3 regions of the Lysobacter sp. BMK333-48F3 genome follow, and region 1 is predicted to be linked to each of the others. Evidence: predicted binding sites of a transcription regulator. Region 1 holds the regulator's gene; each other region holds the start of a gene.

Region 1 (7,102 bases):
CCGCGGCGACCAGGAAGGTGCCGGTCTCGATCCGGTCCGGCAGCACGTCGTGGCCGCCGCCGTGCAGCTTCTCCACGCCGTGGACCACGATCCGGCCGCTGCCGGCGTTCTCGATCTTGGCGCCGAGCGCGTTGAGGCAGTCGGCCAGGTCGATCACCTCCGGCTCCATCGCCGCGTTCTCGATCACGCTGGTGCCTTCGGCCAGCACCGCCGCCATCAGCACGTTCTCGGTGCCGGTGACGGTGACCACGTCGAACACGAAGCGCGCGCCCTTCAGCCGGCCCTTGCGCTGGGCCTTGATGTAGCCGTTCTCGACCGTGATCTCGGCGCCCAGCGCCTGCAGGCCCTTGATGTGCTGGTCGACCGGACGCGAACCGATCGCGCAACCGCCCGGCAGCGAAACCTCGGCCTGCCCGTACTTGGCCAGCAGCGGCCCCAGCACCAGCACCGAGGCGCGCATGGTCTTGACCAGTTCGTAAGGCGCGACATGACTGTTGACCGTGGTCGGGTCGACGGTGATCGTCGCGCCCTCGCTATGCACGCCGGCGCCGAGCTCGCCGAGCAGCTTGGCAGTGGTCAGCACGTCGTGCAGCCGCGGCACGTTGCGGATCGTCACCGGAGCGTCGGCCAGCAGGGTCGCGCACAGGATCGGCAGGACGGCGTTCTTGGCGCCGGAAATCTGGACTTCGCCGTTGAGCGGCTGGCCGCCTTCGACCACGATTTTTTGCATTTTGGGAGCCGGGAATAGGGAATGGAGAATCGGGAATGGTCTAAAGCAGATTGCCGCAAACGGGTGAGGTCACGATGAAGTGCGAAGAAGCGCTGAAATCGATCGGCGCGTCCGCAGGCTTTGCAGATCGCCGCGCCACCGCTCTCCGACTCCCGATTCCCTATTCCCGATTCCCGGCCTCTTCGGGCGTCAACGTCTTCAGCGCCAAGGCGTGGATCTCGCCGCCCATGCGCTCGCCCAGGGTCGCGTAGACCAGGCGGTGGCGGGCCAGCGGCAGTTTGCCGCGGAAGGCCTCGGCGACCACGGTGGCTTCGAAGTGGACCCCGTCGTCGCCGCGCACCTGCGCTTGCGCGCCGGGCAGGCCTTGTTCGATCAGGGTGCGGATGATGTCGGCGTTCACGGCAGGAACCTCTGGTGGTGGGGACGGCCGGGCGGGCCGCAGCGATACGCGGCCGGGTCGGCTGAATGCGGGGTGGCCGCCGCCCGGCGGCCGCGGCCGCTGGGGCCGGCGCTGGGCGGGCGAACCGCTTAGAATTGACGGATTAGCCTAGCGGAAAGCCCTGCGATCCGGAATGGCGACCACAGAAACGGCCTTTCCCATGACCCCCAACGCCCGCCCCGCGCCCGACCTCCGCCCGCTTCCGCCCGCCGGCGTCGCCGACGCCAGCCTGGCCGCCAGCGGCCGGCGGGTGTTCGAGATCGAGGGACGGGCGCTGGACGCGGTGGCGGCGCGCATCGACGGCGATTTCGCCGCCGCCTGCCAGCTAATCCTGGCCGCGCACGGCCGGGTGGTCTGCACCGGGATGGGCAAATCCGGCCATATCGCGCGCAAGATCGCCGCGACCCTGGCCTCGACCGGCACCCCGGCCTTCTACGTCCATCCGGGCGAAGCCGGCCACGGCGACCTGGGCATGATCACCGACGCCGACGTGGTCCTGGCCCTGTCCTACTCGGGCGAGAGCGACGAGGTGCTGATGCTGCTGCCGGTGCTCAAGCGCCAGGGCAACCGCCTGATCGCGATGACCGGCCGGCCGCAGTCGACCCTGGCGCGCGAATCCGACGTGCACCTGGACGTCAGCGTGCCGGTCGAAGCCTGCCCGCTGGACCTGGCGCCGACCTCCAGCACCACCGCCTCGCTGGCGATGGGCGATGCGATCGCGGTCGCCCTGCTCGACGCGCGCGGCTTCACCGCCGACGACTTCGCCCGCTCGCATCCGGCCGGCGCGCTCGGCCGGCGCCTGCTGCTGCACATCACCGACATCATGCACGCCGGCGAAGACGTGCCGCGGGTGTCCGCCGACGCCAGCGTCAGCGAGGCCTTGGTCGAGATGAGCCACAAGCGCCTGGGCATGACCGCGGTGGTCGACGCCGAGGACCGCCTGATCGGCCTCTACACCGACGGCGACCTGCGCCGCACCCTGGACGACGCCGGCGTCGACCTGCGTTCGACCCGGATCGCCGAAGTCATGACCCGCTCGCCCAAGACCATCGGCGCCGACGCGCTCGCGGTCGAAGCCGCGCAGCTGATGGAAACCCACAAGATCAGCGGCCTGCTGGTCGTCGACACTGAACGCCGCGTGGTCGGCGCCTTGAATATTCACGACCTGTTGCGCGCTCGGGTGGTTTAACAGCCGGGAATGGGGAATCGGGAATAGGGAATCGGACAGCGGTTCTCGGCGCTTCAATCCCCGGCATTTGATTCTCCGATTCCCGATTCCCAATTCCCGACTCCCCATTCCCCATTCCCGGCTCCATGCCCTACAGCCACCTCAACGACTACCCCGCCGAAATCCGCGAACGCGCCGCGCGCGTGCGCCTGGCCTGTTTCGACGTGGACGGCACCCTGACCGACGGCCGGCTGATCTACGACAGCGAAGGGCGCGAGTCGAAGTGCTTCCACGTCCAGGACGGCCAGGGCCTGGCCTTGCTGCGCCGGTTCGGCATCGCGGTGCACTTCGTCACCGCGCGCGGCGGCGCGATCGCCGCCCAGCGCGCGGCCGAGCTCGGCGCGACCGCGCACGGCGACGTCGCCGACAAGCTGGCCTGCGTGAGCGAGATCGCCGCCGGCCTGGGCCTGGGCCTGGACCAGGTCGCCTTCATGGGCGACGACCTCGCCGATCTGCGCGTGCTGCCGCACGTCGGCCTGTCGGTGGCGCCGGCCAACGCCCACCCCTGGGTGCGCGAACGGGTGCACTGGCGCACGGTCGCCCGCGGCGGCGAAGGCGCCGCGCGCGAGCTGTGCGATCTGCTGCTGGGCGCGCAGGGCCACGCCGAGCAGGCGTTGGCGGGGGCGCTGGGATGAGCTGGCGCGGGATGCTGATCCTGATCCTGATGGCGGCCGCCGCGCTCAGCGGCTGGGCGCTGTGGTCGCAACGCGACAAGCCCGGCAGCGCCGGCGGCGAAGTGCGCCCGGACTACGTGCTCAACGACTTCGAAGTGGTGGTGCTGGACAAGCAGGGCAAGGAATCGTTCACCATGCGAGCGCCCAAGCTGGAGCGCGACCCGAACCAGAAGACCATGGACATCGCCACCCCGGTGTTCCTGGTGCCGCCGCGCGCCGGCGGCAACGGCGGGCCCTGGGAAGTGCATTCGCAGCGCGGCTGGGTCAGCGCCGAAGGCGACGAGCTGCGCCTGCGCGGCCAGGTCAAGGCCGACAGCACCAACGCCGACGGCAAGCCGATCAACATCGCCACCGAGGAACTGAACGTGTTCCCCGACGCCAACAAGGCCACTTCGGCGGTTCCGGTCAGGTTGATTCAGCCGGGCACTATAATGACCGGCTCGGGACTGCAGGCCGATCTCGAAACCAAGAACATCACCATCCCCAACGTCAAGGTCCGCTATGAAGCGAAAGCCCGCTAACTGGCCCGCGCTGTGCCTGGCCGCCGCCCTCGCGCTGGCGCCGGCGGCCGCGTTCGCACGCTCGTCGGACCGCAGCCAGCCGATGGACGCCGGCGCCAACAGCAGCAATTGCTCGATCAGCAACGATTCCGGCCCCTGCGTGCTCACCGGCGACGTCAAGATCACCCAAGGCACATTGATCATCAATGCCGCCAAGGCCGACATCAAGCGCGCCGGCGGCGAACCCAGCTTCGTCACCCTGACCGGCTCGCAGGCGACGCTGAAGCAGGAGCTCGACGACGGCTCGCCGTTCAACGGCCGCGCCAACAAGATCGAGTACGACATACCCAAGGACACCATCGTCCTGACCGGCAACGCCTACGTCGACAAGAACGGCGACACCATCAAGAGCGAGCGCATCGTCTACAACTCCAAGACCGGCCAGGTCGAGAGCGGCGGCACCGGCGGCCGCGTCAACATCCGCATGCTGCCCAAGAACAAGACCGCCGAGCCGGCCAAGGGAGGCGGCTGATGCTGGTCGCACAGGGCCTGCGCAAGGCCTATCGCGCGCGTGAGGTCGTGCGCGACTTCGGCCTGACCCTGGACGCCGGCGAAGTGGTCGGCCTGCTCGGCCCCAACGGCGCCGGCAAGACCACCTGCTTCTACATGATCGTCGGCCTGGTCCCGGCCGATGCCGGCCAGATCGTGCTCGACGGCAAGGACATCACCGCCGAGCCGATGTACGCCCGGGCCAAGTACGGCGTCGGCTACCTGCCGCAGGAGCCGTCGGTATTCCGCAAGCTCAGCGTGGCCGACAACCTGCGCCTGGTGCTGGAGCTGCGCGAGGACCTGGACAAGGCCGGGATCGAACGCGAGCTGGCCAGCCTGATGGACGAGCTGCAGGTCACCCACGTCGCCGACCAGCTCGGCGCCAGCCTGTCCGGTGGCGAGCGGCGCCGGGTCGAGATCGCCCGCGCCCTGGCCGCGCGCCCGCGCCTGATGCTGCTCGACGAACCCTTCGCCGGCGTCGACCCGATTTCGGTCGGCGAGATCCAGCGAATCGTGCGCCACCTCAAGAATCGCGGCATCGGCGTGCTGATCACCGACCACAACGTCCGCGAAACCTTGGGCATTTGCGACCGGGCGTATATCCTGAACGACGGCGGCGTGCTCGCGCAGGGGGCTCCGGACGCGCTGCTGGCCAATCCGGACGTACGCCGGGTCTACCTGGGCGAGACTTTCCGTCTGTAACCTAGCGGTTGCCGGGCGCGAAACGACGCCCGAGGCGTGCGACTCGGCCGATCGCCATCGCACCAGCCCAAGATCATGAAGCCCCGCCTCCAAGCCGCACTCGGACAACAGCTGGTAATGACGCCGCAACTGCGGCAGGCGATCCGCCTGCTGCAATTGTCGGCTATGGAGCTGGAAGCCGAGCTGGCGACGGCGGTGGAGAGCAATCCCCTGCTCGACTGGACCGAGCCCTCCGCCGGCGGCGAGGACGAACCGCGCCCGACGGCCGGCGCCGAGGACGGCCCCGAGGCGCCGACGCCCGAGCCGGAATGGACCATGGACGACGGCGAGACCTGGTACGAGCGGGTCGGGCCGGCCGACCACGACGACGAAACGCCCGCCGCCGAGCAGGTCGCCAACGCCGAAACCCTGCAGGACCACCTGCTGTGGCAGTTGCACCTGAGTCCGCTGTCGGCGCGCGACCGCAGCATCGGCGTGGCCCTGATCGAGGCCATCGACGACGACGGCTACCTGCGCGAGCCGATGAATTCGATCGTCGCCTCGCTGGCTGCGGAGCTGAATCCGGCTCCGGGCGAAGAAGAAGTGATCACCGTGTTACACCAGGTGCAGCGCTTCGACCCGGTCGGCGCCGGCGCGCGCTCGCTGGCCGAATGCCTGAATCTGCAGCTGGGCACCTTGTCCGACGACACCCCGGGCAAGGCCCTGGCCCAGCAGATCGCCAACGGCCCGCTGGAGCGCCTGCCGCGGATCGGCCCGGCCGGGATCGCCGCCGAACTGAAGCTCGACGTCGCCGATGTCGAAGTCGCGGTGCAGTTGCTGCGCTCGCTGGACCCCCGCCCGGGCTCGCAGATGGGCGCCGTCTCCAGCGACACCTATGTGACCCCGGACGTGGTGATCTGGCGCCAGAACGGCCTGTGGCGGGTCGCCCTGGCCGAATCGATGCGGCCGCGGATCAGCATCCACCGCGGCTACGAGAGCATGATCCGCCACGCCAGCGCCTCCGACGCCAGCTACCTGCGCGGCCACCTGCAGGAGGCGCGCTGGCTGCTCAAGAGCCTGGAAGCGCGCGGCGACACCTTGCTCAAGGTCGCCCGCTGCCTGCTCAAGCAGCAGGCCGGTTTCCTCGAATTCGGCGACAGCGCGCTGCGCCCGCTGACCCTGCGCGAGGTCGCCAACGAAGTCGGCCTGCACGAATCCACGGTCTCGCGCGCGATCGCGCGCAAGTACGCGCGCACCCCGCGCGGAACCCTGCCGCTGCGCGCGTTCTTCGCCTCCGGCATCGACACCGGCGCCGGCGGCGAGGCCTCCAGCACCGCGATCCAGGCCATGATCCGGCGCCTGATCGAAGCCGAGAATCCGCGCAAACCCTTGTCCGACGCGCGTCTGGCCGAAACCCTCAAGGCCACCGGCGTGCCGGTGGCGCGGCGCACGGTGGCCAAGTACCGCGAAGCAATGAGCATCCCGTCCTCGCAGGACCGGGTCCGCATCGGCTAGGCCGCCACACCCGGCAAATTCCACCCGCCGGGAAAAATCCTTGCGAATCAATGCCCGGCGCCCGGCCTACGACCAAGGTGCTAGGCCGGGCCCTTGCGCCTGCGGCCCAGAGTGAGATGCTGGACATCCTGGCTCCGGCCAGGGCGTGAGCCAGGCTCCGGAGCGATCGCTCCGCGATCCGATCCTGAGCCTGTCTGCATTCATCCGCGACGTGAAGGAGGTCCCCGATGCGTATCGAAACCTACGGCCAGCAGATCGAAGTCACCAACGCCCTGCGCGACTACGTGGAAAGCAAGCTGGCCCGTCTGCAACGCCATTACGACCAACCCTTCGACGTGCGTACCCAGCTCAGTCTGGACAAGCCCGACCATCGGGCCGAGGCCACCGTTTCGCTCGCCGGCCGCACCCTGCACTGCGACGCCGCCGCGATCGACATGTATGCCGCGATCGATCTGCTCGCCGACAAGCTCGACCGCCTGCTGATGAAGCACAAGAGCAAGCTGGTCGATCATCACCGCGGCGAAAGCCTGGCCCGCAACGGCGAAATCGCCTGAGCCCATAACGCTTCCAGACAGGCAACGCCCACCGCGTCACCCATCCACGCCGTCATGCCGCTTTACGATTTGCTGAGCGCGCATCGGGTCGCGATCCTCGACCAGCCCGGCGATCGCGATACCGTGCTCGACTCGGCCGCCCGCCTGCTCGCCGACGGCCACTCTCCCGCCGCGCTCGCCCTGCGCACCCGCCTGGGCGAGCGCGAGCGGCTCGCCAGCACCGCGATCGGCC
Region 2 (7,102 bases), 1.7 Mb from region 1:
TTCCAGCGCGGCGTCGAGCAGGCTGTCGGGCACCGCGCACTCGACCTTGAGCTTGGGCAGGAAATCGACGACGTATTCGGCGCCGCGATACAGCTCGGTGTGGCCCTTCTGCCGGCCGAAGCCTTTGACTTCGGTGACGGTGATGCCCGATACGCCGACTTCGGTCAGCGCTTCGCGCACTTCGTCGAGCTTGAACGGGCGGATGATCGCAGTGATCAGTTTCATCTCGCAGCTCCGTGGAGGTCTTGAACGATGGGGCGCAAGGCGTCAGAACGCCTTGGTCAGGGTCAGGGCGAAGGCGTCGTCGGCGAGGAAATGGCCGTGCGCGTTGGTGTACAGCGCCTCTTCGGCGTCGGTGCCGCTGTAGGCGACGGCGACCGAGAAACCGTGGTCGAAGCTCTTGGTCACGCCGAGCTTCCAGTCGACGTACTCGAAGTCCTGGTTGTGCTCGATCCACTGCTTGCCGCCGTGCAGGTTGAGCGTCCAGCCGGGCTGGAAGGTCCAGTTGAGGTTGGCGTCGAGGTAGGACGAGCCGTCGGAGTCGGCGTAGCCGAACAGGTCGGTGACGGCATAGGAGTACTTCAGCCCGACCGAGACCGTGTCCGAGGGCGCCACCGTGCCGCCGAGGTAGATCTCGGTGGTGTTGGGGCTGTTGAAGCCGGAGGGGTAGTCGCCCGGGTAGTAGTAGGTCAGCACGCCGACGTCGTAGGAGACGATCTCGCCGGCCTTGCCGCGATAGCCCAGATAGGCGTCGAGCTCCAGGCTGTTGGAGATGTCGTCGCCGACCACCACCGTGTCGGACAGCCAGCTGACGTTGCTGCCCCAGGCGCCGGCGTAGAAGCCGCTGTCGTGGGCGTACTCGATGCCGCCCTGCAGGGCCGGATCCTGGTCGGTCTGCGATACGCCGCGGAACAGGTAGTCGCTGGTCAGGGCGATCGAGCCGGTTACGCCGGCGTGGGCGGGCGCCGCGAGCAGCGCGGCGAAGGCGGCCGTCGCGGCCAGGGCGAGCGCGTGCGCGCGCGCCGTGCGGGCACGACGGGTGGGACGATGTTCGGTGCTGGCGATCGTGATACGTGACATGACACAGGCACTCCTCATAAGCGGTGGCCCCTCCCCGGTCATTGCTGCGGTGCGCCGGTCCCGTGCGCGGGATGCGGCGGCGGTGGCGCGACGGACTCTGCGGTCCGCCTCGCTGCGATGTCCTTCCTCCTGTGTCGCCGTGCCTGCTTGCCTTGGCGCCGCCGGACTCTTCGGTCTCGTATCGGTGCCGCCCGGTGCCGCTTTGCCGCGTTTGCCATGGATTTCTTCGGCCAAGCCGCTCCCGCGACGGCGGCCGCGGGCCGTCGTCGGGCGGGGGTGGGCGGGTGGCGCCGCCCGGCTTGGAATTCGTTCCCTGAAAGCGACACGGCCCGGAGCGTTAGCCCCGGGCCGTGTGCCGTTTCATCTCGCCGCGCGCTCCGCCGCGCACCGCCGCATCGCCTCGCGCCGCGCCGCAGCGGGGCGGCGCAGTCGGGCAGCGGGCGGTGGCGGGGCGAAGGCGTTCATGGCGGAGGCTTCGTGACTTAGATCGTGTAGTACATCTGGTACTCAAGCGGGTGGGTCGCCGCGCGGAACTTGGTGACTTCCTGCATCTTCAGCGCGATGTAGCCGTCGATGAAGTCGTCGGTGAACACGCCGCCGGCCTTGAGGAAGTCGCGGTCCTTGTCCAGCGCTTCCAGGGCCTGGTCGAGCGAGTGGCACACGGTCGGGATGCCCTTCTCCTCTTCCGGCGGCAGGTCGTACAGGTCCTTGTCGCTGGGCGCGCCCGGGTCGATCTGGTTCTTGATGCCGTCCAGGCCGGCCATCATCAGCGCGGCGAAGGTCAGGTAGCCGGACTGGATCGGGTCGGGGAAGCGCATCTCGATGCGGCGCGCCTTCGGGTTGGCCACGTACGGAATGCGGCAGCTCGCCGAACGGTTGCGGGCCGAGTAGGCCAGCATCACCGGCGCTTCGTAGCCCGGCACCAGGCGCTTGTAGCTGTTGGTGCCCGAGTTGGTGAAGGCGTTGATCGCGCGCGCGTGCTTGAACACGCCGCCGATGTACCACAGCGCCATCTGCGACAGGCCGCCGTAGCCGTCGCCGGAGAACAGGTTGACCCCGCCCTTGGCGAAGGACTGGTGCACGTGCATGCCGCTGCCGTTGTCGCCGACGATCGGCTTGGGCATGAAGGTCGCGGTCTTGCCGTTGCGGTGGGCGACGTTCTTGATGATGTACTTCATCGTCAGCAGCTCGTCGGCCTTGGCGACCAGCGAGTTGAACTTGGTGCCGATTTCGCACTGGCCGGCGTTGGCCACTTCGTGGTGGTGCACTTCGACTTCGATGCCGACCTGCTCCAGGGTCTTGCACATCTCGGCGCGGATGTCGTGCAGCGAGTCCAGCGGAGCGACCGGGAAGTAGCCGCCCTTGATGCCCGGACGGTAGCCGCTGTTGCCGCCTTCGTATTCGCGCGCCGAATTCCAGTGCGCCTCTTCCGAGTCGATGTGGAAGAAGGTGTGGCCCATCTCGTTGGCGTAACGCACCGAGTCGAAGATGAAGAATTCCGGTTCCGGACCGAAGAAGGCCTGGTCGGCGATGCCGCTGGACTTCAGGTAGGCCTCGGCGCGCTTGGCCACGCCGCGCGGATCGCGCGAGTAGGCCTGCATGGTGGCCGGGTCGAGGATGTCGCAGGTCAGGACCAGGGTCGGATCGGCGGTGAACGGATCCAGGAACGCGGTGGTCGAATCCGGCAGCAGGATCATGTCGGACTCGTTGATGCCCTTCCAGCCGCTGATCGAGGAGCCGTCGAACATCTTGCCGTCCTCGAACAGCGCCGGCTCGACGATCGACTTCGGGAAGGTCACGTGGTGCTGCACGCCACGCATGTCGGTGAAGCGCAGATCGACGAATTCGACCTTGTGGTCCTTGATGAGCTTTTCGACGTGTTCGAGGGACATGGCTGATCCGGGAATGGGGAGTCGGGAATGGAGAATGGTGCGAAGCAAGGGCATTGGGGCCGCCTGCCTGAGAGATAGCAAGCGGCATGCCAACTTTTTATCCTGCGCAAACCTCTGATTTAAAAGCACAACCTGTTAGACAGATCGATCAATCGACCCAACTTGGTGCGCGATTTCGGCCATTTGCACCATCTTGGAACATCAAGCTTTCCGCTATCCTGGCCCGCCGCGGCGCCCCCGGCCGCGCGCTCCATCCGATTCCCTATTCCCCATTCCCGATCCCCATTCCCCCCAAGCCCCGAAATGACCGACCTGTTAGCCGCCCTGATCCTGGGCATCATCGAAGGCATCACCGAATTCCTGCCGATTTCCAGCACCGGTCACCTGCTGATCGCCCAGCACTGGCTCGGCCACCGCTCGGACCTGTTCAACATCTCGATCCAGGCCGGCGCGATCCTGGCGGTGGTGGTGATCTACTGGAAGCGGCTGTGGGAACTGGCCACCGGCTTCTCCCGGCGCGAGAACCGCGACTACCTGTTCAAGCTCGGCGCCGCGTTCGGCGTCACCGCGGTGCTCGGCATCGCGGTCAAGAAGGCCGGCTTCCAGTTGCCCGACCAGGTCCTGCCGATCGCCTGGGCGCTGGTGCTGGGCGGGGTGTGGATGATCGCGGCCGAGCATTTCGCCGCCAAGCGCGCCGCCGCGCTCGGCGAGCGCAGCGCGATCACCTGGACCGTGGCGATCCTGGTCGGCATCGCCCAGGTGATCGCCGGCGTGTTCCCCGGCACCTCGCGCTCGGGCGCGACCATCTTCATCGCCCTGCTCGCCGGCACCACCAGCCGCGCCGCGGCGACCGAGTTCACCTTCCTGGTCGGCATCCCGACCATGTTCGCCGCCACCGGCTACGAACTGCTCGACGTGCTCGGCACGCCGGCGGCCGCGAACGAGGACTGGAACGCGCTCGGGGTGGCCTTCGTCGCCTCGGCGGTGACCGCCTTCATCGCGGTGAAGTGGCTGTTGCGCTATATCCAGACCCATCGTTTCACCGCTTTCGCGATCTACCGCTTCGTGTTCGGCGCGGCGCTGTTGCTGCTGATGCCGTCGGGCAGCTGATCGCCTTCCGGAGCCCGCCATGCACGACCTCGACGAATCCGATCCGCAACGCCTGCTCGATTACCTGGAACTGTCGGCGCCGGAACGCTACGCGGCCTGGCTGGACGCGGTCGCGCGCGAGGGCCGGCTGTGGGTCGCGGTGTCCGGCGACTACGTGCTCACCCTGTTCGACGAAGACGGCCAGGAACTGCTGCCGGTATGGCCCTCGGCCGAGACCGCGCAGGCCAGCCTGGCCTCGGCGGCCAAGCTCCGGGACTACGCGCCGGCCTCGCGCGAACTGGCCGCCTGGCGCGAGCGCGCCGTGCCGGCGCTGGACCAGGACGGCCTGCTGGTCGGCGTGTTCCCGAATGCGCAGCGGCAATGCGCGGCGGTCGCGCCGGCGCAGGTGTTGGCCCACCTGGATGCCTTGCTCGCCGACCAGGCCGGCGACGGCGAGGCGGACGAGGCCGGCGACAGCGCCGCCGAAGGCATCGACCTGGAGCAGGCGCGGCGCGCGCTGGCGCAGAAGTTCGCCCAGCCCAAGGACTGAGCGCCGGCTCCCGGCTTTGTCGCCGGCGCGCCGCTAAGATCGCAGCTCCGGCCGGCGCGGTTCGCGGCCTCCGACCAGGAAGGTCCTCATGCATCGGTTGATCTTGGCGCTTTCGCTCGCCGGCGCGACGGCGACGGCCGCAGCGGCCGAGGCGGCGGGAAAGCCGCCGGCCGCTACCCAGCCTGTCGCTACCCAGCCTGTCGCTACCCAGCCTGCCGCTGCGCGGTCTGTAGCCGCCATGCCGGACGCCCGCCTGGCCGAGCGGCTGCAGTCGGTCGACTGGCGACCGGTATGGGCCCGCGACGCCCACGGCAAGCCGGTGGCCGCATTGAACCTCAAGCTCGGGCGCGATCTGCGCGCCCGCTTCCGCAACGGCAGCTACGAATTGATCGGCGTGTGCAACACCGTCAGCGGCGCTTACCGGGTCGAAGGCGGCCGGCTGCTGCGCGACCGCCGGCTCGATACGGTGGAAACCACCGCCGGCTGTCGGCGCGACATGGCGGCCGAGCGCGCCTTCTTCGCCCAGCCGCTGCTCGATACGCGCATTTCCATCGATTGGCAGCGGCGCGTGTGGACGCTGCATGCGATCGCCGACGACGGCTCGCGCATGGAACTGGTCGACGCAGCGGTATTGAAGACGGTGCCGGATCGCTGAAGCGACGACAGGCCGCAGCCGGCACCGGAATGGTTCGATTTGCCGCTGCACGTCTTCGATGGCCCGCGTCCCCAGCCCGGCCGGCGCCAAGTGCTGCAAACGCGCCATTACCCGAGCCTGAGCGGACAGGCCTGCTCGCTGGGCGTGTATCGGGTCGAAGAGATCGCCGATGCCGCACCGCTGGCTCAAGTCGCAGCGCAGGGCGACACGGTCGCCGCACCCGCGCAGCCCTGAGCGGCGCAAGCGAACCAAACCCGCGGCTGAACGCGCCCAACCCCACTGCGCGCGCGGGGCCGTTGATCCGATCTTCGCAGCTCAACCCGGATCATTGCGCCCCATGAATATCCAACGCCCCCTGCTCCTCGCCGCCGCGCTGTCCAGCGTTCTGCTCGCCGCCTGCGCTGCGCCCTCGACCAACCACGACGGCGCCGACGCCGGCGCCAAGCCCGAGAGCGCCGCACTGGATGCGGCCAAGTCCGACCCGGCGCCGGCCGCGTCCGCGATCGAGCTGCCCGCCTACGTCTGGAACCTGGAGCGCGCCAGCGACGCCGCCGGCAAGCCGATCGCGCTGCTGCAACGCGAAGGCAAGTACGGCCTGCAACTGAGTTTCCGCGACGGCCGCGTCGGCGTGTCCGGCGGCTGCAACCGCGCCGGCGCCGCGTATGCGCTCGCCGGCGACAAGCTCGAGATCAAGTCCTTCCAGACCACGCTGATGGCCTGCCAGGACCAGCGCCTGATGCAGATGGACAGCGAGATCGCCAAGCAGTTGGAAGGCAGCGCCCAGTACGCGATCCAGGGCGAAGCGCCGCAGCCGCGCCTGCTGCTGACCACCGCCTCGGGCGCCAAGCTCGAACTCAGCGGCGAAGCGACCGCGGAAACCCGCTACGGCGGCCCGGGCGCGACCGCGTTCTTCGAAGTCGACGCCCAGCGCCGCACCTGCCCGCATCCGCTGATCCCCAACCATCAGTGCCTGTGGGTGCGCGAGCGCAAGTACGACGCCAACGGCGTGGCGCTGAAGCCGGAAGGCGAATGGCAGTTCCTGTACCAGGAGATCGAGGGCTACACCCACGAGCCCGGCGTGCGCAACGTGGTGCGGGTGAAGAAGTTCGACATCAAGAACCCGCCGGCCGACGCCTCGTCGGTGGCTTACGTGCTCGACATGGTGGTCGAGAGCGAGCTGGTCGCGCCCAAGCGCTGAGCGGCGCCGGCCGAGCGGCCGGTTGCGGGCGCGCTCAGCGCGTCCGCACCACCCGGGTGCGCGGCAGGCGGTCGTGCCAGCCGCGCCCGGAGATCAGGACCGACAGCGGCTCGAACGGAATCAGCCGGCATGCGGTGCGGCCCAGCACCTGGCCCCAGCTCGGCGGCCAGCCTCGGTCGTCGACCACCCGGGTACCGGTGACCAGCTTGCCCAGGGTCGCGCCGAACATGCCTTCCAGCGGCACGTAGTAGACCAGCATCAGCACGATGTTGAAGCCGATGTCGCGCGCCAGGTTCGGCTGCTCAAGCGCCTCGACCGCGGCATCGCCGGCGATCAACGCATACGCCAGGGTGCCGGCGAACATCATCGCCAACATCGCCAAGGTATCGATCACGTGATTGGCCAGGCGCCGGCTGCGGCTGGCATCGGCCAGGGCGCCGACCCGTTCCGGCACGGCCACCGCCGCCTGCGGCGCGTGGTAGGGGTTGGGTTGCTCTTCCATGCGCTGCACCGCTCCATCGGATCGACGGCGCCGACTCTAAGCCGGCCGCCGCCGGGCCGCAATCCGCGACGAATGTGCTTCGACGCGGCCTGCCGCGCTCAGCCCGCGACCGCGGGATTCAACGAATACGTCGCGT
Region 3 (7,102 bases), 3.3 Mb from region 1:
CGGCGACGCTGTCGCCCAGGTCCTTGCGGATCCGCGCCAGGTACTCGGCTTCGGTTTCGTAGCGCTCGGCCTTGGGATCCCACACCCGGGTGATCGCCGCCGGCATGCTGTTGCCCTGCGGGTTGGAGGTCACGCCGCGGTGCAGGGCGTGGCTGTGCGAGGCGATCTCGATCAGGCCCGAGGCCTGCATCTCGCGCAACTGGTCCCAGGTGACGAAGTCGTCGTGGGTGAACATGCGCGGGCCGTAGTCGACCTGCTGGTCGCGCGGCAGATCGACCCACGAGGTCACCACCGCCATCAGCGCCGGATAGCCGTAGGCGCGCAGCAGCGGGAAGGCGTGGGTGTAGATGCTGCGCAGGCCGTCGTCGAAGGTCAGCAGCACCGCCTTGGGCGGTAGCGGCTGCTCGCCGCGCGAAGCGGCGATGACCTGGCTCAGCGACACCGGACGGTAGCCGTGGCCGGACAGCCAGTCCAGGTGGGCGGCGAAGTTCTGGGTGCTGACCGCGTAGGCGTCGGGGTCGCCCTTGCGGGCGACGTCGTCGCGCACGTCGTGGTAGCTCAGCACCAGCAGTTCGTCGGCCTGGGCCGGCGCCAGCGCGGCCAGGGCCAGCGCGGCGGCGGCGAGCAGGCCGCGCAACGCGCGCAGCGCGCGGGTGCGCGGCAGTAGGGTGGCGTGGCGGGTTGCGGCGGGGAGGGTTCCATCCATGTTCATTGCTCTCCCCAACGGAAGTTCAGATCGAAGCCGAGCCGGTCCTCGCGCCGGCCGTCGTAGACCGGGCGCGACCAGTTCAGGCCGTAAGTCAGGGTGCGGCCGGTGCCCAGGCCCCATTCGTGTTCGTAGCGCAGCTGCGGCACCCAGGCGCTGCCGTAGCCTTGTTGCCAGTACGGGCCGGCGTAGGCGGTGAAGCGCTGCAGCAGGTGATGGCTGTAGCGGCGCCAGGCGACGTGGTTGACGCGCAGGCCGAGATTGAGCGAGGCGTCGCGGCTGGGGTTGAAGTAGGGCACGTCGGCGTCGCGGCGGCTGGCGCGGCTGGCCGAGAGTTCGGCCAGGCCGTCGACCTGCAGATGCGGACGGGTGTAGGCGCGCTGGTTCAGCGCCAGCGTCAGCGCGCTGCGCCGGTTGTCGTCGCTGTAGCGCAGCTGCTGCACGCGGGCGTCGAGCGCGGTGCGCTCGCTCGGGGTCCAGCGCAGGCCCAGGCTCAGCGCGTCGGCGTCGATGCCGGCGCGGCGCGCCTGCAGCGAAGCGTCCGGCGATTGCCGGTACCAGGACGCGCTGCCGCGCCAGGCGTCGTCGAAACGCCAGCCGGCGTCGAGGTAATAACCGGTGCGGTCGTCGCGGCCGAGCCAGCGGTCGCTGGCGCGGTCGACGCCGAAGCCGAGGCTGAGCCGGTCGTAGGCGTAGCTCGCGCCGATGCCCTGGCGGCGGTCGTGCACGCGTTCGCCCGGGTAGTCGGCCCAGGCGTCCTGGGCGTGCGCGGTCAGGCGCCAGCGGTCGTGGATCAGCGGGCTGCTGATCTCGACCCGGTGGGTGCCGTCGCGGCTGCCGAGCGGCGAGGCGCTGTCGCCGCCGCCGTCGGCGCGGCTGCGATGGCTCGAGGTCGACACCTGCCACTGCCAGCCCAGCCGGCTTTCCCAGGACTCGCGCATCTGCCGCACCTGCACGTCGCGTTCGCGGCGGGCCAGCAGTTCGTCGTGGATCGGACGCGCCAGGTCGACCCGGTCGTGTTCGAGATAGGCGCCGATCTGGCCGATCCGCGCGCCGACGCTGGTCGGCTCCAGGGTGCTGGCCATGCGGAAGCGTTCCAGCGCGCGTTCGGTCCAGCCGCGGCGCTGGTAGGCGACGCCGAGGTTGGTCTGCAGGCCGGCGTTGTTCGGGCCGATCGCCGCCAGCGCTTCCAGGCCGCGCTGCGCGCCGACGGTGTCTTCGCCGTACAGGCCGACCATGATCAGGTTGGTGTCGGCGTCGTAATGGCGCCAGTTGGCGTGGCTGACCTTGGCCCCGGGCACGCGCACGAAGGCCGGCTCGGCGGCCTTGATCTTCTCCAGTTGTTTTTTCGCGTCGTCGAAACGCTCGGCTTCGGAATAGGCATAGGCCAGCTGCAACTGCGAATCGTGGTCTTCCGGCATCTCGCGGACGACCCGTTCCAGCACCGTCGCCGCTTCCTCGGGGTGGCGCGCGGCCAGCAGCGAGGCGCCGACCCGGGCCAGGGCGTACAGAGGCACTTCGACGCCTTCGGCCTGCAGCTGGCGATAGTTCTGCACCGCTTCGGCGTGGCGCTCGAGGATGTTGAGCATCACCAGTTCGTCGAAGCGCGTGCGCAGGTCGGCCTGGCGCTGGCTCTCGCTCTGGCCCTGGCGGTATTCGGCGATCGCGCTGCGCGCGGCGCGGATTTCCTCCAGCCGCTGTTCTTCGTTCTCCGGGTACAGCCCGCCCCACACCACCATCCGCGCCAGGCGATTGGATTCCAGGCGCTGGCGCTCGTCGGCGCTGAACAAGCCGGGGCGTTCGCGGTACAGGCTCCAGGCGCGATGGGCGTTGCCGAGGTCGGCCAGGGTCAGCACCTGCAGGCGCAGCAGGGCCTCGTCGCCGGGGCGGGCGGCGAGGGCGGCTTCGATGCGCGACAAGGCCGCCAGCCACTGCCGGTCGGCGCGCAGGCGCTCGATCTCGGGCAGCGGAGACTCAGAGAGAGGGCTGGCGTACTTGTTTTGACTCTCAGAGGCAGAAACTGACGAAAATGGGCAAATTGAGCTAGCAGAAACCAGGGCGAAGGCAAGAGCGTAAGAAAGGCGATGCGTAATCGGCATGAACCACCAAGATCCGTGGGGGAAGACGCGACCGGGTCCGTGACGCGAATGAAAAATGTGAACTACATCACATTGAGTTATGGCCCCATTGACGCAAAAGCTGTGCCAAAGCGCCGTGAATCGCGGGCTTGATTTTTGCGCCGAAGTGCTTGTCTGGATTGGATTTTGCGTAATGTGTGCAGTGCTTCCCAATGTTGCGGCGCGGTTTGACAGCTTCGTTTTAGATCGATTTAAATCGGGCGAAACGACGTGTCACAGCTTCGCCAGCGGGCGCGGCGCGACGTCGCGCGAGCATGGGAGCGGGGCATGGCGTTGGGCGATGCGTTGAGCGAAAAGGGGCGTCGCGTTCGCGGCGAACGGCAGCAAGAGGTGGGCGTTCGCATCGCGCGCAACGCGAGTCTGGCCATCGCCGTCGCGGCGGCGCTGTGCGCCGCGCAGGCGTCGGCGGCGGTACCGCGCAGCTTCGCGACCTCGTTCGAAACCGGCGAGCCGGTGCCGGCCGATGCGGCGGATGTGCCGGGCTCGCTGCACGTCGACGGCGGCCCGGACGCGGCCGCTGCGCTGACCGCCAAGCCCGGGGTCGGTTTCACCGGCCTGCGCTCGTTGCGCTACCAGGGCGAAGGCGGGCGCGAACAGCGCCTGCAGGCGTTCGACGTCGACCTGGCGCTGAGCAAGGACAGCGTGCTGTCGTATCGCCTGTTCCCGCTGTCGGATGCGCGGGTGTCGGGACGCAAGGCCGCGGTGCCGGCCGACGACCTGCGCAACACGTCCGGTTACGTCGCGATCGACCTGGAATTCGACGACGGCAGCCGGTTGTCGCAACACGCGCCGACGGACGCGTACGGCCAACCGTTGACCGCGCGCGGGCAGGGCCTGGCGCGGCTGCTGTATCCCGACCAGTGGAATGCGGTGTCCAGCCGGATCGGCGAAGTCGCGGCCGGGCGCCGCGTGCGCCGCATCCTGGTCGTGCACGACGCCGACCACGCCGCGCCGTTCCGCGGCTGGCTGGACGACCTGCGCATCGAGCGCATGCCGCAGGCCAAGGGCCCGGCGCCGCGGCCCAGCGACTATGTCGATACCCGCCGCGGCAGCAATTCCAATGCGCGCTTCTCGCGCGGCAACACCTTTCCCGCGGTCGCGCTGCCGCACGGCTTCAATTTCTGGACCCCGACCACCAACGCCGGTTCGCACTGGATCTACCAGTACCAGGAGCGCAACGGCGACGACAACCGGCCGCGCCTGGAGGCCTTGGCGCTGTCGCACGAGCCCAGCCCGTGGATGGGCGACCGCCAGACCTTCCACATCCTGCCGGCGATCGGCAGCGCCCGGCCCGAATTCGATCGCGGCAAGCGCGCGCTGAGCTTCGGCCACGACCAGGAGACCGCGCGCGCCGATTACTACCGGGTGCGCTTCGACAATGGGCTGGTCGCCGAGCTGACCCCGACCGACCACGCGGCGATGCTGCGCTTCACCTTCCCGGACCCGAACGCGCAGCTGCTGTTCGATCACCGCGACGAACACGGCGATATCCGCCTGAACCCCGACGACGGCAGCTTGAGCGGCTGGAGCGACAGCCGCAGCTCGCTGTCGACCGGCGCCACCCGGCTGTACTTCTACGCCCGCTTCGACCGGCCGCTGCGCGGCGGCGAGCGCCTGCCGCGCGAAAAGGGCCGCGACCGGGTGTCGGCCTGGTACGGCTTCGACCTCGGCGCGGATCCGTCGCGTCAGCTGACGATGCGCATCGCCACCTCGCTGCTCGGCGTGGAGCAGGCCAAGCGCAACCTGGAACTGGAAATCGGCGCCGACGAGGGCTTCGACGCGGTGCGCGAGCGCGCCCGCGCGGCCTGGGACGCCAAGCTCGGCACGGTGCGCATCGAAGGCGCGCCCGAGCACGAACGGGCCACCTTGTACTCCAACCTGTACCGCCTGTTCCTGTACCCGAACAGCGGCTACGAGAACACCGGCACCGCCGACCGGCCGCTGTACCGCTACGCCAGCCCGTTCGCGCCGGCCGCCGGCGCCGACGGCGACACCGTCACCGGCGCGGCCGTGGTCGACGGCAAGGTGTTCGTCAACAACGGCTTCTGGGACACCTACCGCACCAGCTGGCCGGCCTATGTGCTGCTGGCGCCGACCCAGGCCGGCGAGATGATCGACGGCTTCGTCCAGCAATACCGCGACGGCGGCTGGATCGCGCGCTGGTCCTCGCCGGGCTACGCCGACCTGATGGTCGGCACCAGCTCCGACGTCGCCTTCGCCGACGCCTGGCTCAAGGGCGTGCGCAATTTCGACGTGCGCTCGTTCTACCAGTCGGCGATCCGCAACGCTTCCAGCGTCAGTCCGATTCCGGGCGCGGGGCGCAAGGGCATCGAGCGGGCGATCTTCACCGGCTATACCGACACCACCGTCGGCGAAGGCCTGTCCTGGTCGATGGACGGCTACATCAACGACTACGCGATCGGCCGCCTGGCCGCGGCGCTGGCGCAGGAGGCACCGGCCGACGATCCGTACCGCGCCGGCTATGCCGACGACGCGGCCTACTACCGCAACCGCGCGCTGGGCTACGTCAATCTGTTCCATCCGCAGCTGGGCTTCTTCGTCGGCCGCCATCGCGACGGCCGCTGGCGCTACGCGGCCAGCGAGTTCGACCCGCTGCGCTGGGGCGGCGACTACACCGAGACCAACGCCTGGAACATGGCCTTCCACGCGCCGCAGGACGGCGCCGGCCTGGCCGCGCTGTACGGCGGCCGGGTCGCGCTGGGCAACAAGCTCGACCTGTTCTTCGCCACGCCCGGCCTGTTCGAGGTCGGCGGCTACGGCCAGGTGATCCACGAAATGCTCGAAGCGCGCGACGTGCGCATGGGCCAGTACGGCCACAGCAACCAGCCCTCGCACCACATTCCCTATATGTACGCCGCCGCCGGCCAGCCGTGGCGGATCCAGGAGAAGGTGCGCGACATCCTCGACCGGCTGTACGTCGGCGGCGAGATCGGCCAGGGCTATCCGGGCGACGAGGACAACGGCGAGATGTCGGCGTGGTGGTTGTTCAGCGCAGCCGGTTTCTATCCGCTGCGGATGGGCTCGCCGGAGTACGTGATCGGCGCGCCGCGCTTCGAACGCATGAGCATCCGCCTGGAAAACGGGCGCGAACTGCGCATCAACGCGCCCAAGGTCGGCGCGCGCAATCGCTACGTGCAATCGCTGAAGGTCAACGGCGAGCCCTGGGACCGGCTGACCCTGCCGCACGAATTGCTGGCGCAGGGCGCGGTGCTGGACTTCCGCATGGGCCCGTCGCCGTCGAACTGGGCCAGCGCCCCGCAGGCGCTGCCCGAATCGCTGAGCGCCGATGGCGACATGCCGATGCCGTGGCGCGACCTGGGCCGGCGCGACAACGCGACGGTGGCCGGCATCGCCGCCAAGCAGGCGGCGGCTCTGTTCGACGACGACTCCGGCACCGGCCTGCGCCTGAACCTGCCGATGCCGTCGATCGCCTGGAGCTTCAAGCGACCGGCGACCGTGCACCTGTACACGCTGACTTCGTCGGCCAAGCGCGGCGACGCCCAGGCCTGGGCCCTGCAGGGTTCCAACGACGGCGAGCAGTGGACCACGCTCGACGAGCGCAGCGGCCAGTCCTTCGCCTGGCGCCGGCAGACCCGCGCCTTCGCGCTGGCGCAGCCGGCGACTTACAGCCGTTACCGCTTGCGCCTGGCCGGCGAAAGCGGTGGGATCGAACTGGCCGAGGTGGAGTTGATCGGCGAGGCGTCGAGGGAGTGAGCAGCGCAGCGGAATGAAGAGCGAGCGTGCCGATACGGCGCCTGGTCGAATCCTCGCTTCTGGTTCCGGCTCAGCGGTCGTTGAACGCGGTTGTGACGCAATGCGGGCTTTAACATCGCGCGCTGCGGCCAGCATAAAACGGCGAGCCTCCGCTTTCGTAAGTCGGTGGCCGCTGCGCGCTCGTTCCTGCATTCGGCCGGCGTTCTCGTCGCGACCGTGACGCTTTCCAGGCTTTAACGCCGCGCTCATGTCCGCCGCAGCGCGGCGTCGTCCGCGGCTGCGAATCGTTCCCGATCTGTCCCGATATCGCCCCGGATTGTTCCTCGGCAGGCGTCGCGTGCGGGGCTAGGGTCGCAGGTGCTGTCCCCATCCACCTGGACGATCCTCAGCGAGGCGCATATGGAACGCATGCGACGTAACCGCAGCGCAGGACGGCTGGCCGCCGTGCTGGCCGCGGGCCTGATGCTGGCCGCGCCCTGGGCGCAGGCGCAGAACTTCGAAACCTATTACGGCAACCAACCTT

What was found. The regulator sigma-54, encoded in region 1, starts transcription at its own class of promoters, with help from an activator protein. The targets are predictions, from matches to a motif close to TGGCACGNGCNTTGC.
Region 2: the regulator sigma-54 is predicted to act here: its motif matches at 3,050-3,064, upstream of glnA (type I glutamate--ammonia ligase).
Region 3: the regulator sigma-54 is predicted to act here: its motif matches at 2,899-2,913, upstream of pgaA (poly-beta-1,6 N-acetyl-D-glucosamine export porin PgaA).

Annotation. Positions count from the first base shown of each region.
Region 1 is NZ_JAIHOO010000001.1:155,233-162,334, forward strand. Features, by position in the region: gene murA (UDP-N-acetylglucosamine 1-carboxyvinyltransferase) at 1-730, opposite strand, end outside; gene K4L06_RS00455 (BolA/IbaG family iron-sulfur metabolism protein) at 891-1,130, opposite strand; gene K4L06_RS00460 (KpsF/GutQ family sugar-phosphate isomerase) at 1,330-2,358, shown strand; gene K4L06_RS00465 (HAD hydrolase family protein) at 2,484-3,032, shown strand; gene lptC (LPS export ABC transporter periplasmic protein LptC) at 3,044-3,592, shown strand; gene lptA (lipopolysaccharide transport periplasmic protein LptA) at 3,573-4,103, shown strand; gene lptB (LPS export ABC transporter ATP-binding protein) at 4,103-4,822, shown strand; gene K4L06_RS00485 (RNA polymerase factor sigma-54) at 4,898-6,316, shown strand; gene raiA (ribosome-associated translation inhibitor RaiA) at 6,544-6,870, shown strand; gene K4L06_RS00495 (PTS sugar transporter subunit IIA) at 6,925-7,102, shown strand, end outside.
Region 2 is NZ_JAIHOO010000001.1:1,847,302-1,854,403, reverse strand. Features, by position in the region: gene K4L06_RS07800 (P-II family nitrogen regulator) at 1-225, opposite strand, end outside; gene K4L06_RS07795 (TorF family putative porin) at 268-1,080, opposite strand; gene glnA (type I glutamate--ammonia ligase) at 1,563-2,972, opposite strand; gene K4L06_RS07785 (undecaprenyl-diphosphate phosphatase) at 3,276-4,082, shown strand; gene K4L06_RS07780 (DUF2750 domain-containing protein) at 4,102-4,611, shown strand; gene K4L06_RS07775 (META domain-containing protein) at 4,850-5,266, shown strand; gene K4L06_RS07770 (hypothetical protein) at 5,306-5,500, shown strand; gene K4L06_RS07765 (META and DUF4377 domain-containing protein) at 5,604-6,464, shown strand; gene K4L06_RS07760 (RDD family protein) at 6,499-6,966, opposite strand; gene K4L06_RS07755 (YbhB/YbcL family Raf kinase inhibitor-like protein) at 7,065-7,102, opposite strand, start outside.
Region 3 is NZ_JAIHOO010000001.1:3,481,064-3,488,165, forward strand. Features, by position in the region: gene pgaB (poly-beta-1,6-N-acetyl-D-glucosamine N-deacetylase PgaB) at 1-706, opposite strand, end outside; gene pgaA (poly-beta-1,6 N-acetyl-D-glucosamine export porin PgaA) at 709-2,805, opposite strand; gene K4L06_RS14960 (GH92 family glycosyl hydrolase) at 3,175-6,579, shown strand; gene K4L06_RS14965 (hypothetical protein) at 6,937-7,102, shown strand, end outside.